2 linked regions of the Mariniflexile sp. TRM1-10 genome follow. The protein of the gene in region 1 binds, or shares a complex with, the protein of each later gene. Links are inferred from orthologs where the notes say so. Each region holds a gene or a part of one and is shown on either strand. Other genes may lie near its edges.

What was found.
Region 2: the proteins of mnmE (region 1) and mnmG are in contact, whole or in part, in a solved structure (PDB 9HIP), measured with the Escherichia coli proteins. The link is inferred for Mariniflexile sp. TRM1-10 from one-to-one orthologs.

The regions. Positions count from the first base shown.
Region 1 is NZ_CP022985.1:4,349,096-4,352,407, reverse strand. Bases 235-3,210 are described here. They hold mnmE (tRNA uridine-5-carboxymethylaminomethyl(34) synthesis GTPase MnmE), read left to right. Parts: upstream 235-1,014; coding sequence 1,015-2,406; downstream 2,407-3,210. Other genes in these bases: CJ739_RS17945 (type I restriction-modification system subunit M), read left to right, coding at 2,865-3,210; CJ739_RS17955 (CvfB family protein), read left to right, coding at 235-1,011. Also shown: more of CJ739_RS17955, read left to right, coding at 181-234; more of CJ739_RS17945, read left to right, coding at 3,211-3,312. UniProt on the Escherichia coli protein: Exhibits a very high intrinsic GTPase hydrolysis rate. Involved in the addition of a carboxymethylaminomethyl (cmnm) group at the wobble position (U34) of certain tRNAs, forming tRNA-cmnm(5)s(2)U34.
Region 2 is NZ_CP022985.1:1,720,827-1,724,157, forward strand. Bases 182-3,176 are described here. They hold mnmG (tRNA uridine-5-carboxymethylaminomethyl(34) synthesis enzyme MnmG), read right to left. Parts: upstream 2,618-3,176; coding sequence 746-2,617; downstream 182-745. Other genes in these bases: CJ739_RS07440 (class I SAM-dependent methyltransferase), read right to left, coding at 182-239; ybeY (rRNA maturation RNase YbeY), read right to left, coding at 2,702-3,112; CJ739_RS07455 (cytochrome c oxidase subunit 3 family protein), read right to left, coding at 3,105-3,176. Also shown: more of CJ739_RS07440, read right to left, coding at 1-181; more of CJ739_RS07455, read right to left, coding at 3,177-3,331. UniProt on the Escherichia coli protein: NAD-binding protein involved in the addition of a carboxymethylaminomethyl (cmnm) group at the wobble position (U34) of certain tRNAs, forming tRNA-cmnm(5)s(2)U34.

The sequences.
Region 1 (3,312 bases):
ATCGAGGACTCTATAGATTAAAATAGCCTGTTATACAAGGCCTGTCGAAGCTATGTAAGAAGTATTGGGACTTCGACTTCGACAAGTACAATATGACACACTTCAATTTTTGTTATATACTAAACGCTTTTTTATTAAATGACTTCATTGTCTAAAAACTAATATGATTACCTTTGCAGCATGATAAGAATTGGGGAAGTAAATACATTAGAAATACTACGCGAAACAGAGCATGGTGCGTATTTGGTAGACACGGAAGATAATGAAGTTTTATTGCCAAATAGGTATGTGCCGGAATCGTTCAAGATTTGGGATAAGTTAGACGTATTTGTGTATTTGGACAACGAAGAACGCCCTGTGGCTACTACCGATATGCCATACATTAAGATCGGTGAGTTTGCTTTGTTGCGTTGCAATGCTGTGACAGAATATGGCGCCTTTTTAGATTGGGGTCTGGTAAAAGAATTATTTTGTCCGTTTAAAGAGCAAGCCTTTAAAATGAAGCCGAAAGGGTGGTATTTGGTGTATTGTTATTTAGATGAAAAAACGGGAAGATTGGTAGCTTCCAGTAAAACCAATAGTTTTTTAGATAATAAAGTACTTACCGTGAATCAGTTTGATGAAGTAGATATCATCGTATCGCACCCATCCGATATTGGTATGAACGTCATAGTTAATAAAGTACATACAGGGCTTATATACAAAGACCAAATTTTTACCGATTTAAGTGTTGGTGATAAGTTAAAGGGCATCGTAAAAAAGATTCGTCCCGGTAATAAATTGGATATTTCATTAGGACAAATAGGTTATAGAAATATAGAACCGAATGCCGAACGTATTTTGCATGAACTTCACGATAACAGTGGGTATTTAAACCTTACCGATAAATCTGATCCAGAAGTTATAAAAGACGTGCTTCAAATGAGCAAAAAGAACTTTAAGAAAGCCGTAGGGACTTTGTATAAACAGAAACAGATTGAGATTAAACCAGACGGTATTTACTTAGTTTAAATTATGATCCATCAAGATACCATAGTAGCCTTAGCGACCCCATCTGGTGCCGGTGCCATTGCTGTTATACGTTTGTCAGGTAATGATGCTATTTCTATAGCAGACAGTTGTTTTAGATCCATAAAAAGCAAAAAAACACTGAGTGCCCAAAAAACACATACCATCCATTTAGGACATATTATTGATGGGAACAAAACGATTGATGAGGTATTGGTTTCGGTATTTAAAAATCCAAATTCTTATACAGGAGAAGATGTGGTTGAAGTGTCATGTCATGGTTCCAACTACATTCAACAGGAAATTATACAGTTATTCCTTAGGAAAGGCTGCCGCATGGCAACAGCAGGCGAGTTTACCTTGCGTGCTTTTTTAAATGGGAAACTGGATTTAAGCCAAGCCGAAGCGGTTGCCGATTTAATTTCTAGTGATAACGAAGCGTCCCACCAAATAGCCATGCAACAAATGCGTGGCGGTTTCTCATCTGAAATAGCAAAACTTCGTGAAGAACTTTTAAATTTCGCTTCCTTAATAGAGTTGGAATTAGACTTTGCTGAAGAGGATGTCGAGTTTGCCGATAGAACGCAGTTCAAAGAATTGGTAGAACGCATTAGTTTTGTTTTAAAGCGTTTAATAGACTCGTTTGCCGTTGGTAACGTTATTAAAAACGGTATTCCTGTAGCCATTGTTGGTGAACCGAATGTGGGGAAATCGACGCTTTTAAATGCGCTTTTAAATGAGGAACGCGCCATTGTCTCAGAAATTGCAGGAACCACCCGTGATACCATTGAAGATGAAATATCGATAGGAGGGATTGGGTTTCGTTTTATTGATACAGCAGGAATTCGTGAAACGAAAGATGTGGTTGAAAGCATTGGTATCAAAAAAACTTTTGAAAAAATTGACCAAGCACAAGTGGTTATTTATTTGTTTGATAGCACTCAATTTAAAACTTTGGGATCGCAATTTAAAGTGGAATTAGAAAAGATTAAAAATAAATATCCTCAAAAACCTTTAATCATTATTGCTAACAAGGTTGATAAACTTAGCAATGAAGACATCTCAAGTCTAAAATCTCAAATCTCAAATCTAGAATTATTATCTGCAAAAAAAGGGATTGGGGTTGACGAATTAAAAGATAAACTCTTAAGTTTTGTTAATACAGGATCTTTAAGAAATAATGACACCATTGTAACGAACTCAAGGCATTATGATTCGTTATTGAAAGCTTTAGATGACATTGAAAAAGTGAAACACGGACTGCAATCTGGTTTATCTGGCGATTTATTAGCTATTGATATTCGGCAAGCATTATACCACTTTGGTGAAATAACCGGAGAGATAACAAACGATGATTTGCTGGGTAATATTTTTGCTAATTTTTGCATCGGGAAATAGATTCAAAGTAAAATTTCAAAACTACCTAATTTTTCCAAAGACCCAGGTGAATTATTATAGGAAATGCCCAAAGAGCTAAAATAGCCTAAGGAGTAATAATCAAAAAATATGGATTTTGAGCTAATTATAATTGCTATATAGCTCATAAAAACGTTATATTTGAGCTATAAAATTCAAAAATATAGCTCATAGAACGTAAAATTTGGAATTGGCTATCTAAAGACTGGCTAAATTTCTCCTATAATGAGAATGAATTAAAATCATTAAAATTAGGATTTCTTTAATTATGCATAAAACTGTTTTTTTTAATAATGTGTTTTATCGAAAGAAATTTCACTAATCTATCTAAAAACTCATTTTCTTTTTTAACTTTATCGTCTCCCTTTAGTAAATGATAGCAGCGACTTTAAACTGTCGCTATTCTATATGTTTAAATTTTAGTTTATATAATTTGTTAAATGATTAAAAACCAACCAAAAGCTGATATTAATTTTGAACAAGAATTATGGAAAGCTGCTAATGAACTTCGTGGTGCAGTAGCTGAAAACCAATATAAAGACTTTGTTTTACCGTTAATTTTTTTAAAACATGTGTCTGAGCGTTACGAGTTGCGCAGAGATTCGTTAAAAGCCTTTTTAAACGACCCGAAATCAGATTACTACACACAAAATAAAGAAGATCAAAACTATGTGTTGGAAGATCCAGATGAATATCTATCCTTTAACACCTACATCATACCCGAGAAAGCGACTTGGCAATTTTTACAGGATAACGCCGAACAGGATAATATTAAAGTATTGGTTGATAATGCCTTCGATTTATTGGATGAAACCTTGGCAACTTACAGACCAGACTTAAAGGGGATATTACCACGTATTTTTGTTAAAAGCCAACTGACGGCAAAAC
Region 2 (3,331 bases), 2.6 Mb from region 1 along the record:
TTTTGCTTTAAAGACACTTTTCTAACCAAGTGATACACATTTTCAAAAAGATTCCTTTTAGAATCTGTATGCGAAATATAATCATCGCTTTTATAATAATCGGGCAATGTTTCGGATGATGGCTGTGGATGGGTTTCTAAAAAACCATATTCTGAATTTTCGAATAATTCAAAATTCTCTCCAGAAACCGAATGGTCAATTACTTTTAGAAAAGGCGATGTTGTTGTTGCTTTTGCCACTAATTCACGAATGTTTTTTAAAACTTTCTAAACGTTCCACGTGGAACGTTTAGAAAGTTTAATTATATAATTGCAGTTTTAATACATAACAAAAATTAAAGCGTATCACTCCGATGTATCATTTTATTCTAAAAAAGCGCTATAAAATAACGTTTAGTTTGTCAGACTGAGCTTGTCGAAGTTCTATTACCTATGTTTCCTTCATATAGCTTCGACAGGCTCAGCTTGACAAGATGTTCCTTAATGAGCTTCATTGTCAGACCGAACGTTTTGAGCTTTTCTAAAAAGCACTTCGACAGGCTCAGTGTGACACACTTATTTACTCTCTTACTTAGTTCCACTGTCAGACTGAGCTTGTCGAAGTCCTAATCTAAAAAACCTTTATTGGTATCCCTACCCAAGCTACGGTTTTGTCTTCAAAAAATACATTTCATTTTAGAGAATGTTCAAAATAAACTTCACTTTATCACATACTAAAATATAATTTTAAATCAACCAAACAAAGATTACCTCCCCATGTAAACCAACAATACCGAAATATCATTAGGCGATACACCGCTAATTCTTGATGCCTGGGACACCGTTGTTGGTTGTATTTTTTTAAGTTTTTCACGTGCTTCAAAACTCATGGATTTAATCTGCGAATAATCGAAATTATCTGGGATTTTTACATATTCCAGTCTCGTTAACTTATCAGCGTTATTCTTCTCTTTAGAAATATATCCCGAATATTTTACTTGAATCTCGGCTTGCTCAATAACTTCATTATCTAAATTATTGTCTTGAATATAGTCTTCAACTGCATCAAATTTTCGCATATCATCTATAGTGATATTTGGTCTTGAAAATATTTTAAACATTTTATCAGACTGTCTAATTGGTGATGATTCTTTGGTTTCTAAAACTGGATTTGCATCTTCAGGTTTCACACTAGTATCTGCAAAAAACTTAACAAACTTTTCTGCTTCTTCATGCTTCTGCTCCATTCTTTGCAAACGCTTTTCACTAGCCAAACCTATCTCAAAACCTTTAGGAGTTAATCGTAAATCGGCATTATCTTGACGCAACAATGTTCTATACTCTGCTCTGGATGTAAACATTCTATACGGTTCCTCTGTACCTTTAGTGATTAAATCATCAATTAAAACACCTATATAAGCTTCGTCTCTTTTTAATATAAACGCTTCCTTTTCCTGAACTTTTAAACTCGCATTAATACCTGCCATCAAACCTTGGGACGCTGCTTCTTCATAACCCGTAGTACCGTTAATTTGACCAGCGAAATACAAACCTTCAACAAGCTTTGTTTCTAAAGTATGCTTTAATTGGGTTGGTGGGAAGTAATCATATTCAATAGCATAACCAGGTCTAAAAAACTTCACATTTTCAAAACCAACGACAGAACGCAACGCCTTAAATTGAACATCTTCTGGCAACGATGTAGAAAACCCATTTACATAAACCTCACAGGTATTCCAGCCTTCTGGTTCTACAAATAATTGATGCCTGTCTTTATCTGCAAAACGGTTAATTTTATCTTCTATAGACGGACAATATCGAGGTCCTAAACTTTTAATTCTACCATTAAACATGGGTGACCTATCGAACCCTTCACGAAGTAAATCGTGAACCAATTCACTAGTGTATGTCATATGGCAAGAACGTTGTTTTTCTAATGGTTTTGTAATATCTAAATAAGAGAATTTCTCCGGGTTTTCATCTCCTGGTTGTTCAATCATTTTAGAATAATCCAATGAACGTCCATCTACTCGTGGCGGTGTTCCTGTTTTCATTCTACCGGAATCAAAACCCAGACTTACTAATTGTTCCGTAATTCCTGTTGCGGCTTTTTCCCCTGCTCTACCACCTCCAAAATTTTTATCACCTATATGAATCAAACCATTTAAAAAAGTGCCATTAGTCAACACAACAGATTTAGATTTAATCTCAACTCCTAAAGATGTTTTCACACCAACAACCTTTCCATTCTCCATTAGCAATCCTGCTACCATTTCCTGATAAAAATCAAGATTGGGTGTGCCCTCCAAAAGCAATCGCCAATCTTCTGCAAAGCGCATCCGATCACTTTGAACCCTTGGACTCCACATAGCAGGGCCTTTAGATTTATTAAGCATTTTGAATTGAATAGCAGATGTGTCAGACACAATACCACTATAACCACCCAACGCATCTATTTCCCGAACAATTTGCCCTTTGGCAATACCGCCCATAGCAGGGTTGCAAGACATTTGTGCAATGTTCTGCAGGTTCATTGTAATAAGCAATGTTTTACTTCCCATGTTGGCGGCTGCGGCTGCGGCTTCACTTCCGGCATGTCCTGCACCAACAACTATAACATCATAAACATCATTAAACATAACTTCATTTATTAAATTGTTCCACGTGGAACATTAATCAATTTTGATTTTTGAGTTTGCAAATATACGCTGATTTGTTGAATATCAAACAAGTTGATTTAAGTAGTGGTTTTCTTTTTCTCGCATCAGCTTCGCATCACTATCGGTCTTGTCCTTGTAGCCACAATAATGTAACACGCCGTGAACCATCACGCGCTGTAGTTCTTCATTAACTGACACGTTGAAATCATTGGCATTATCTTCCACTCTTTCTACAGATATAAAAATATCTCCCTGTATATTTTTTCCGACCGAATAATCAAAGCTGATAATATCGGTTAGGGTATCGTGATTAAGAAACTCTACATTCAATTTATGCAAATAAGCATCGTCACAAAAGATATAATTGACCTCTTCAAGTTGACATCCTTCCTCGGAAATAACCCCTTCAATCCATTCAGATAATTGCTTCTCATTGTCTAATGAAAATACAGTTTCGTAATTAAAATTAATCATCGTTTTGTTTAAAATACTCTTGAACTTTCTTTTTGTAAACTGGCTGCAAAGGTAGTATTTGTTTATTCAATATTTCAGTCGTATTAAAATATTGCTTAGCTGTTGGAATTTGATTGTTGGGATTGTTGCTATAATCATCCTTATTGGTTTTGGACTCTCTCTTATTATCCTCTCCTTGCTGGAACGTAGCGTTCTCCATCTTCATTAATTGATGTTTTA